2 regions of the Thalassotalea agariperforans genome follow, and region 1 is predicted to be linked to the other one. Evidence: predicted binding sites of a transcription regulator. Region 1 holds the regulator's gene; the other holds the start of a gene.
What was found. The regulator FNR, encoded in region 1, switches genes on or off when oxygen is low (the NO sensors DNR and NnrR bind a similar motif). The targets are predictions, from matches to a motif close to TTGATCTAGATCAA.

Region 1 (6,019 bases):
ATACATGGTTTCTGGTGACAGCGAACATGCATGCCAAAAATTAGCGCAATCATTACCTATGACAGCTATCCATGCCGGATTATCAGCAAAACAAAAAATGGCGCTGATCCAAAAGATTAATCAACCTATTGCTATGGTTGGCGATGGTGTTAACGATACGCCAGTATTTAGCGCGGCACATATATCATTTGCAATGGGCAATGGTACTGATATTGCTAAAAATGGCGCTGATGTTATTTTATTGAATAACCAGTTAACCTCACTACTCACTTGTTTAAAAGTGGGTGATAAAACAAAACGCATTATCATTCAAAATTATTGCTGGGCTTTTTCATACAATGCCATTGTTTTACCGCTTGCGATGATGGGCTACATTACTCCGTATTTAGCCGTTATTGGTATGTCAGCCAGTTCAATTTTAGTTGTCACAAATTCTTTAAGGCTATTGAAAAAATGACCATCATTTATGTTTTGATCCCTATCGCGATAATTCTTACTATTATTGGTATTTATTTATTTTTTTGGGCGGTTAAAACCGAACAATTTACCGATCTCGAAAAACAAGGTATGAGTATTTTATATGATGATGAAAAAACAGCAGAGCAGCAAAACCCAAAAACCGTAAACAGCTCCGATAGAAAACCACAGCCAACAGATGCACCTTCTGCAACAACAAAATCAATGGCTAAAAATAACAAAATAAGTGACGCTGTAGATCACAATGTCGATTGATTTACTCTCTGCTTTTATCATTGGTTTATTCGGTAGTGGTCACTGCTTAGGTATGTGTGGTGGCATAACCACCATGTTAACCAGTGCTATCGAGCAAAAACAGCAAAATAACCGTAAATTTTGGTTAGTAATTTTTTATCACTTTGGCCGTATTTTTTCTTATAGTTTTATCGGTTTTATTGTCGCCTTAAGTAGTTCCATCGCTATTCATAGCGTCGGTTTTCCTCTTTATGTTTTACGCTTCGTGGCTGCGATTTTTTTAATATTATTGGGTTTGTATCTTGGCCAATGGTTTATGGGCTTAAGTTATGTTGAAAAAGCAGGTCGTGGTATTTGGCAAAAACTATCCCCCCTAAGTAAAAAAATTATTCCAGTTAATAACAAACGCAAAGCGCTGGCTTTAGGTATGTTATGGGGCTGGTTACCTTGTGGCTTAGTTTATTCCACCTTAACTTGGTCATTAGCCAGTGGTGATGCAATCACAGGTGCCCTTATCATGTGCTTTTTTGGTTTAGGTACATTACCAGCCCTGATCGCATTATCGTTTGGCATACATTCCTTTAAAAGTTTATTGCTCAACCCGTTATTTAAAAAATTATCGGCTATCTCTTTAATTCTCTTTGGAATTTATCAACTAATAATTCTTTAAACTCAATTGCATCTATTAAAAGCATTGCATAGAATAGCCTTAACATTATTGAGGATATAAATATGCAAACAAATCAATGTCCGGGACGACAACATATCCATTGCCAAAGCTGTAGTTTAAGTGAATTATGTTTACCTTATTCTTTAGATGCACAAGAGCTTGATCAACTTGATTTAATCATAGATCGTAAGCGCCCTGTTCATAAAAATGACAAAATATATAGTGATGGTGAAGCACTACATTCATTGTTTGCTATTCGTACCGGTACCTTTAAAACCTATACAATTAATGCGCAAGGCGAAGAACAAATCACAGGTTTTCATTTACCTGGCGACTTATTAGGATTTGACGCAATTGCCCAATCAGAACATGCAAGTTTTGCACAAGCATTAGAAACCTCAATGGTATGTGAAATTCCATACGACACGCTTGATAACTTATCAGCCACTATGCCTAAGCTGCGTAAACAAATTTTAAAACTAATGAGTGCAGAAATAAAAACCGATCAAGACATGTTATCACTGCTTAATCGTAAAAATGCCGAACAACGACTAGCCACTTTTATTGTCATGCTTAGTACTCGTTATAAAACCCGTAATTTATCCCCAAATGAATTCAGATTAGCAATGACACGTGGTGATATTGGGAACTATTTAGGACTAACAGTAGAAACCATTAGCCGGTTATTAAATCGATTTGATAAACAAGGTTTATTAAATGTTAATGGAAAATTCATAACGATCAATAATTTAGAAGAACTTAAAACACTAGGTGAAGTATAGTTTTTTATTCCTCCCTTAATGACTTAGTGACAACTTATGCATTAAGGGAACTCCTTGTCATTTTCTAAGTATAAACCCCGCCATATCTTCGATATTTTGCCGTTCTTGAACTAAACTTTGTTAAAGCATTGAATTGATTTTCATTGTTTAATATTAACTAGCCTAAACTTGGCAAGTTAGCTAATAGTATTAAATAAATGATTATCATAAGCGCAAGTTAACGACAAATAACGAGGCCAATCATGGAAAAATATCAAAACATTCTAGTCGTTGTTGACCCCAACGATGAAGAACAAAAAGCGTTAAAACGTGCCATTACCTTAGGTAAAAAAACACAAGCCAATATCACCGTATTTTTAACTATTTTTGATTTTTCCTACGAAATGACCACCATGTTGTCGCATGAAGAACGCGAAAATATGCGTGAGTCAGTGATCAAAAGTAGAGAAAATTGGCTAAAAGAATTAATCACGCAACCAGAAGATAATTATTTAGCCGATAACTTAAATATAAAAACCAAAGTTGTTTGGCATAACCGACCTTTTGAAGCCATTATTCAAGAAGTATTAGCACATAACTTTGATCTGGTGGTTAAAGGTACTCATCACCATGACAAATTAAAATCGGTTATTTTTACCCCCACCGATTGGCATATTCTGCGTAAATGCCCTTGTCCTGTATTATTAGTAAAAGATCATCTATGGCCAGAAAATGGTAATATTTTAGCGGCTGTTAATGTAGGTAACGAAGAGGAAGAACATATTTCCCTTAATAAAAAACTTACCGAAGAAGCGGTGCATTTAGCGGAATTAATTAATGCTAATGCTCATTTGGTTAACGCTTACCCTGGTACCCCAGTTAATATTGCCATAGAAATCCCTGAGTTTAATGCTATTGAATATAGTCATAACATGAAAGCACATCATACCGACGCCATGAGAGAACATGCTTTAAGTTTTAACTTTGACCTTGACAACACCCATGTTAGAGAAGGCTTACCCGAAGATGTTATTGAATCCATGGCGCAAGCATTAGATTGTGAATTAGTGATCTTAGGTACAATTGGCAGAACAGGCTTTTCAGCGGCATTAATTGGCAATACTGCCGAACAAGTCATTGATAATTTAAATTGTGATGTATTGGCTTTAAAACCTGATGGTTATATTTCACCACTGGCCGACTGATCAAGCATTGTAAATGGGCGTTTATTTAAGAAACAAAGCCATTATTTAATTGGTCAGTTATAGTAGTTCAGGTATAATTCGCGCGAATTTATTTAGGGTGAAATTATGTCTGACGCAATACAATCATTATCAAAAGCTGAGCAAACACAATTACAAAAACTTGAAAAAAAGTTGCGTGGTCATGTTGGTAAAGCTATCGCTGAATATAACATGATTGAGGACGGCGATCGTATCATGGTGTGCTTGTCTGGCGGCAAAGATAGTTACGCGTTACTTGACATCTTATTGATATTAAAGACTTTAGCACCAATTAATTTTGATATAGTGGCAGTTAACTTAGATCAAAAACAACCTGGTTTTCCTGAGCATATTTTACCCAACTATTTAGCTAGCTTAGGTGTTGAATACCAAATTATTGAAGAAGATACTTACGCTATAGTTAAAGATAAAATCCCTGAAGGAAAAACTACCTGTAGTTTATGCTCGCGTTTACGTCGGGCCATTTTGTACAAAGCGGCGAAAAATTTAGGGGCAACAAAAATTGCCTTAGGACATCACAGGGACGATATGATCGAAACCTTGATGTTAAATATGTTTTATGGCGGCAAAATGAAAGCAATGCCAGCTAAGCTAGTTTCTGATAATGGTGAGCATGTTGTAATTCGTCCACTGGCCTTTTGTAAAGAAGCCGATCTAGCAAAATATGCCAGTTTAAAAAAGTTTCCTATCATTCCTTGTAACCTTTGTGGCTCACAACCGAACTTACAACGCCAAAACATTAAACAAATGTTAAATGATTGGGATAGCTCTCACCCTGGCCGAATAGAGTCAATGTTTACAGCCATGCGCAATATAGTACCTTCACATATGTGTGATACTGAGTTATTTGATTTTAAAGGAATAAATTCTTCATCAGGGGTAATTAATGGCGGCGATATCGCTTTTGACCGAGAAGAGTTTCAAGACAAAAGCCCTGCGAATAATCAACAATTTAAAGATGAATTATTAAATAGCCCATTACAAGTGATCGATCTTAGTTAAGCTTTGTTAACTAAATAAAAAACTAACCGATATTCAATTCGGTTAGTTTTTTAATCAGCGCTTAAGCACCTACTTTAATGTATCTCGCATTATGGCGTAACATATCAATAATATCAGAGACATAGTCAGCGCCACGCTCTGAATAAGGTAACAAGCCTGTCGCTAAAATTTCAGGCTTTAACGGCTGCTGATGCGCTCTTAATTGTGCTCTTATGGTGCGGAAAACATCATAAGCATAATGTGAATTAATATTATATAAATATTTTTCAACCGCGGTATCAATACTTTGAAAAGCGGCTACTTCATGTTTACCATCTTCATCACGTGCATTTGGTACCATGCCACAGCCCTTTTTATAACACCATAAACCAAAAAAGTTCAAACCAATACGCGCAAACCTAGACGTTCCCCAAGCCGATTCATTTGCCGCTTGTACTAGCACTAATTCGGTTGGCACAATATCTATACGTCGTAACAACTTTTGCACTTGCTGTTGTTTATTAAGTTTGCCGGTAATACGGTATTTTTGTACATTTTTTCGTAAAAATGCTTGTTCATCCTTAGTTAAGGTTTGCGCTAAGGTTAACTTTTGCTGAATTGCTAGTACTTGTTTACGGGTAGCCAGTAACTGATTATTAGCTTTAATAATGGCCGGCTTTAGAAAATCAAAAAAAGTCTTTTTCTTTAATTTTGTGTCTCTAATTTTACTAAACTTAGGTAATTTCACCGAATGTAACGGTTTTTCAACAACAATCGGTTTCGCACGCTTATCTTGTTGTCCTTTGTCAGTTATAACAGGTTTTAAAAATGTAAAAGGCGCAATTAATGCGATAAAAACAATCACAAGAACAATAAATTTGAATACGATTTTAAACATAATTTATCTCTAAGCTGAAAAAGTACTGTTAATGGATGTTTGTTTATCGACTGTTTGAATATCTAATCCAAAAATTTCACGGTATAAAATACCTTTCATGTGGTAATACATTGGTGCTAAATAACTCATTGAAAAGAAGAATATTGCCACACCGATAATACTTGCAGGGCTATTGATTAAAAATAACAAAGGCAATAACGTAACAAAAAAGACAGTAGCTAATATAAAGTGTAGTAGAAATAACTGTGGCCATTGAAAGCGTGTTACTTTTAATGAAATTAAAATAGATTTTAACGGAGATAATTTTTTTTCAATAATTAACGGCATTGTTAAGGTTAATGCGATCACTAAATAAACTCCAGGCAGTACAAACAACTCTAGCCCTATTGAAATAAGAACCATAGAGCATAAAGCACATAAAGAAACATAACTGGCTGATTTTAAAAAGCTAAACAGCATCCGAGGTTGGCTTTTGATACCAACACTGGCAAATACACCAAACATTTCAACACCCGCAATTAATGGTGAAATAACCAAGGTAATAATAATATTAATTAAAAATGATGCTTCCGGATCTTGTTGAACTTTTTCAATGCCACCTAAAAAGTTGCTAGTCAGTAAAGTGATAAAAACACCAAACATTAATATAAAAAACAAACTAATATTGATGGTTTTACGGCTAAGTAACGTTAAAGCCCAAGCTTCCTTTAATATCGACTGTATATTAATTGTATACTTGCCGTTAAGCGCTGAT
Region 2 (6,019 bases), on a different contig from region 1:
GATTCATCGATGATCAACAAACCATCATCAGGCAGGTAATCAAATAAAGTTGGTGGTGCTTCGCCTTCACCTCGACCAGATAAATATCTTGAGTAGTTTTCAATGCCCGAGCAATAGCCAAGCTCATTCATCATTTCAATATCAAATTGTGTCCGTTGCACAACCCGTTGTTCTTCAACTAACAGATTATTTTCCTTTAAATGATTTGAGCGTTCTTTTAACTCTATTTTAATTTGCTCAATAGCAGATAAAATTCGTTCTCGTGGTGTTGCATAATGCGTTTTAGGATAAACAGTCACTCGAGCTAACGTGCGCTCAACTTGCCCGGTTAAAGGATCAAACTCACTGATGCGCTCAATTTCTTCATCAAAAAGTTCAACTCTTAATGCTAAGCGATCCGATTCCGCAGGAAAAATATCAATAACATCACCGCGCACACGATAAGTCGCACGCTGAAATGCGACATCATTTCTGGTGTATTGCAATTCAGCTAATCGTCTGAGCATATCCCGTTGATTAATAATATCCCCTTGACGAATATGTAACATCATTTTCAAGTAAGCGTCGGGATCACCTAAACCATATATAGCGGAAACCGAGGCTATAATAATAACGTCACGGCGCTCTAATAACGCTTTAGTTGCCGACAACCGCATTTGTTCGATGTGATCATTAATAGATGCATCTTTTTCAATAAAGGTGTCAGTTGTTGGTACATAAGCTTCTGGCTGATAATAATCATAATAAGAAACAAAGTATTCAACCGCATTGTTAGGAAAAAACTCTTTCATTTCACCATATAACTGCGCCGCTAACGTTTTATTGGGCGCTAATAACATGGTAGGCCGGTTGAGTTTGGCAATCACATTAGCAATCGTATAGGTTTTACCCGAACCGGTAACGCCTAATAAGGTTTGATGAGCCAAACCTGACTCAACTCCTTCTAAGAGTTTTTTAATCGCTGTGGGTTGATCACCACTAGGTGTATAGTCAGAAATCAGTTCGATACTTTTCATGAATTGTTTTCCACCATCATTGGCGTTTTAAATTGATTTGTAAAAATACGATAAGAAATAAACGCCATACATAAATTACCAAGAGCTGCGCCAATAAAAAAACCTTCAATACTAAACAAAATACTGCCTAAATAGGCCAGTGGCACATAACAAACAAATAAACGAATAATACTAAGAATTAATGCTGACATCGGCTTATGTAAGGCGTTAAGTGATGAGTTAGTTAAAATAACCACCCCTTGTAAACCATAAGCTAACGGCATTATCCACATAAATAAAATAATGGTATCGGTAACGGCTTGTTCTTTAGCAAACACATCAGCAATCCAGGGGGCTAACAATACTAAAACTAAATAGATAAATGCCTGCCAATAAAGCACAAATTTAATAGAACCTTTATAAGCCTGTTCAACACGATCCATTTTACCAGCACCAAAGTTTTGACCAATAAATGGTGGTAACGTCATCGACATCGCTAACACAACTAAACAAGCTATAGATTCAATACGAGAGCCTACGCCAAAAGCAGCAACGGCGGATTCACCATAACCGGCGACAATTGCCGTTAAAATAGCTGAGGCTATAGGTGTTAACATATTGGCACCCGCGGCCGGTAAACCAATGCTTAAGATGTTACGACTGGATTTTTTAAATAATGCAAGACTAGGCAATTGCGTATGAATAAGTTGTTTTTTTACAACAAGAATATAGATAATTAAAAAAGTGCCACACAACCAAGAAATAAAAGTAGCAATGGCTGCCCCTTGCATGCCCATTTCGGGTATCGGCCCCCAGCCAAAAATAAGAATAGGATCAAGAATAGCATTAATTAAGCCAGCAGCGCCCATTACAATACTCGGCGTTTTGGTGTCACCCGACGCTCTTAAAATCGCATTACCTATCATCGGCCCCATTAGAGAAATACAACCTAAGAACCAAATATCCATGTATTCACGAATTAACGGCAATAATGCTTCACTTGCACCTAGTAAGGTAAAAATTTCATCGGTAAAAAGGTATCCGATAAAAGCAACAATACCAACAATAATACTTGAAAGGTATAAGGCAGAGGTAGCAGCACATTTAGCTGATTCAACATCTTTTTTACCGAGTAAATTTGCAATAATAGAAGAAGTACCAATACCTAAACCAATAAATAAACTAATCACAGTAAAGGTAATAGGAAAAGTAAAACTAATGGCAGCTAACGGCTGTGTACCTAATAAACCAACAAAAAAGGTATCAACTAGGTTAAATGCCATTAACAAAATCATGCCGTAGATCATCGGGATGGTCATGTTTTTAAGCGTAAGAAACACCTGACCTTCGAGTAAGTCATTTGATTGTGGTTTTGCAGTAGCCATTAAATACAGAAAAATAGGACAAAAGAAGTATTGTAAAAGATAGGCGATATACTCGCCACGTAAATTTCAATTAATTGATAAAATCCACAATTAAATTACTTTTACTAAAAATTTTATGATGTTAAATAAAAACGTCCCCTGTTCATGAAAAACGCCGCCCTAGAAAACTCAAAACACCAAGCAATTGATTTTTATAGATAAAATAAAACAGGTTAAAAAACTAGCGATCTTTCTAACCCCGCATTCTGACACACTGTTACACTTTTCTACAGAACAACCCACAAAGTTATCCACAGCTTTAGTGGATAACAAACAAAGCATTCATGCGCGGATAAAACTCATACACTTATTGATAATAATTCCAGCTTTTTGTTGTTAAATTAAGCAAACAAACAAGTTTATTAATTTTTTTATTATTTTGTGTTGACAGTTATCAGGCTGGCCTTTAATATTCCGCACCGTTAACGAGTGCTTAGCACTTTTAACAACAATTCCTCAATAGCTCAGTTGGTAGAGCAACGGACTGTTAATCCGTTTGTCCCTGGTTCAAGTCCAGGTTGAGGAGCCATATTTTATAGTAATGGCTAATTTAGCGGTTACTTGCGAAAGCAAAGAAAGAACAATTCCTCAATAGCTCAGTTGGTAGAGCAACGGACTGTTAATCCGTTTGTCCCTGGTTCAAGTCCAGGTTGAGGAGCCATATTATCGGTAATGTTTAATCATTATTGAAATCACCAAGTGTGAATAAAAGACAATTCCTCAATAGCTCAGTTGGTAGAGCAACGGACTGTTAATCCGTTTGTCCCTGGTTCAAGTCCAGGTTGAGGAGCCATATTCCTAAGGGAAGAAAGAAACCTGCTTTATGCAGGTTTTTTTTCATCCTGATTTTATTGCATAACCGAAATATCAATATAATTTTTATTAAGAACTTGCTCAGAGCCTACCTTAGTTTCAACCACCCATAACCGCCAAATCATCTGCTTTTCGCTGCAACTACCAAACATTGACGTTGCTTTTAATTGATTCTTGCTTTGTGTCGGTTCAAAAAATAATGGAATTTTACCCATATACATATTGACCCCTTCAAGGTAGCCGGAAAAGTTATTTTGGCTAAAACCATTTTGGCTTCGTAAATACAGTGTAAAAGGCTGCTCGGGTGTGAGCTTGGTTTTATCAAAGACAATATCAAAGGTATTCTCGCCTAAATTAAGTGTACAACTTGATTGAAAATCTTGGCATACAGCAAAAGTAGCGCTTTGTTTCTGTTCAGCTGGCTTATTACAGCCATAGATCAATAAAATGATAACGCTAACGGTTAAGGATTTAATGAACATTAAATTACCATGATGAAAACTCGATGGCCTGATTCTATGCAAATTAAATTGTAATGTTAACAACAGAAAAAAATTTATTGATATAGAACAGGTTTTCTTTGCGAATCGGATGACAAATTGTCGCTAAAACATTATCATGCGCGCGGGTTTGTAACTATCTGTGCTTTATGTCTATTTTTAGGCTATAAATTAAACAGTGTGCGTTATTTTTAGCCACTACAACCCTTCTGGTATTTAAATATAATAACTGCGGAAACCATAACATGAATCAAGAAAATACGTCAGCAGTCGAATACAACATGAATGTTGTACGTCAGTTTACTGTCATGACGGTCATTTGGGGATTTGTGGGTACACTTATTGGTGTTTTGATTGCAGCTCAATTAATTTGGCCTGCGTTAAACTTTGAAACACCTTGGTTGACCTATTCTCGTCTAAGACCTCTTCATACCAATGCTGTTATTTTTGCCTTTGGTACTAGTGCATTATTTGCAACTTCTTATTACGTTGTACAACGCACATGTAAAGCAACCTTATTTGGCGGAAAGTTAGCATCATTTACCTTTTGGGGCTGGCAAGCCATTATCCTGCTAGCGATTATTACATTGCCATTAGGTTATACCAGTAGTAAAGAATATGCTGAACTTGAATGGCCAATTGATATTCTTATTGCCGTTGTTTGGGTAAGTTACGCCATTGTCTTTTTTGGTACTATTATCAAACGACAAACTTCGCATATTTATGTGGCTAACTGGTTCTTTGGTGGTTTTATTTTAACCGTTGCAGTTTTACATATTGGTAACAGTATGGTGATCCCTGTTTCTATGATGAAATCATATTCATTATACTCAGGTGCTATCGATGCCATGATGCAATGGTGGTATGGTCATAATGCCGTAGGTTTCTTATTAACTGCAGGTTTCTTAGGGATGATGTATTATTTTGTACCTAAGCAAGCTGAACGTCCGGTTTATTCATACCGTTTATCTATCGTACATTTCTGGGCTCTCGTTTCTTTATATATTTGGGCGGGTCCGCATCACTTACATTACACAGCGTTACCTGACTGGGCTCAATCAGTAGGTATGGTTATGTCTATCGTATTATTCCTTCCTTCATGGGGTGGGATGATCAACGGTATCATGACATTATCAGGTGCTTGGCATAAATTACGTCATGATCCAATTTTACGTTTCTTGATTGTTTCTTTATCTTTCTATGGTATGTCTACATTTGAAGGCCCAATGATGGCAATCAAATCGGTAAATGCCTTATCTCATTACACTGACTGGACTATTGGTCACGTACATTCAGGCGCTCTAGGTTGGGTTGCTATGGTATCAATTGGTGCTATGTACCACTTAATTCCAGTTTTATTTAACCAAGGTCGTATGTACAGCATCAAATTAATCAACATTCATTTCTGGATGCACACCGCCGGTATTATTTTATATATTGTTGCTATGTGGATTTCAGGTGTTATGCAAGGGTTAATGTGGCGTGCAGTAAATACTGACGGTACCTTAACTTATAGCTTTGTTGAAAGTTTAACTGCATCTTACCCCTTCTATTTCATGCGTTTTCTTGGTGGTGTTTTAGTTGTTGCTGGTTTTGCATTAATGATTTACAACATGTTTAAAACAATGGGTGCTGAAAATGGCAGCCTTAAGAAACAAGAAATCGCTTAAGGAGTAAGTCATGGCAAATAATCCAAAAAATAAACATGAAAAATTAGAAAAACACGTTGGTTGGTTCTTTATTTTTACCATTATGGCGATCAGTATTGGTGGCTTGGTTGAAATTACCCCATTGTTTTTCCAAAAGGCAACAACAACACCGGTTGATAATTTACGCCCTTATACTGCGCTAGAGCTTGAAGGTCGTGATATTTATATTCGTGAAGGTTGTAACGTTTGTCATAGTCAAATGATCCGCCCTTTCCGTGCTGAAACCGAACGTTATGGTCATTATTCAGTTGCTGGTGAGCATGTTTGGGAACATCCATTTTTATGGGGTTCTAAGCGTACTGGTCCTGATCTAGCTCGTGTTGGTGGTCGTTATAGTGATGACTGGCATCGTGCACATTTAATTGATCCGCGTTCAGTTGTGCCAGAGTCAAATATGCCTTCGTTTAAGTGGTTAGAAGAAAACACTTTAGATGGCGAGTTAACGGCTAAAAAATTAGCTACCTTTAATGTGTTAACTCGTAATCGTAGTCATAAAGATGCTGAGGGTAATCCTATTCCACTTTATTCAGCTGAGGATATTGCTAAAGCAAAATCTGAAGTGCAAGGGAAAAAAGAAA

Region 2: a site for FNR is predicted at 3,792-3,805, ahead of ccoN (cytochrome-c oxidase, cbb3-type subunit I). Genes of this name have one in related genera too.

The regions. Positions count from the first base shown of each region.
Region 1 is NZ_JBQMWH010000016.1:21,933-27,951, reverse strand. Features, by position in the region: gene ACSLUO_RS15645 (heavy metal translocating P-type ATPase) at 1-457, shown strand, start outside; gene ccoS (cbb3-type cytochrome oxidase assembly protein CcoS) at 454-732, shown strand; gene ACSLUO_RS15635 (sulfite exporter TauE/SafE family protein) at 722-1,381, shown strand; gene ACSLUO_RS15630 (fumarate/nitrate reduction transcriptional regulator Fnr) at 1,444-2,163, shown strand; gene uspE (universal stress protein UspE) at 2,406-3,347, shown strand; gene ttcA (tRNA 2-thiocytidine(32) synthetase TtcA) at 3,453-4,388, shown strand; gene ACSLUO_RS15615 (glucosaminidase domain-containing protein) at 4,450-5,265, opposite strand; gene ACSLUO_RS15610 (hypothetical protein) at 5,275-6,019, opposite strand, start outside.
Region 2 is NZ_JBQMWH010000002.1:58,592-64,610, forward strand. Features, by position in the region: gene uvrB (excinuclease ABC subunit UvrB) at 1-1,016, opposite strand, end outside; gene ACSLUO_RS03455 (MATE family efflux transporter) at 1,013-2,380, opposite strand; tRNA gene ACSLUO_RS03460 (tRNA-Asn) at 2,873-2,948, shown strand; tRNA gene ACSLUO_RS03465 (tRNA-Asn) at 3,005-3,080, shown strand; tRNA gene ACSLUO_RS03470 (tRNA-Asn) at 3,137-3,212, shown strand; gene ACSLUO_RS03475 (hypothetical protein) at 3,268-3,714, opposite strand; gene ccoN (cytochrome-c oxidase, cbb3-type subunit I) at 3,978-5,402, shown strand; gene ccoO (cytochrome-c oxidase, cbb3-type subunit II) at 5,413-6,019, shown strand, end outside.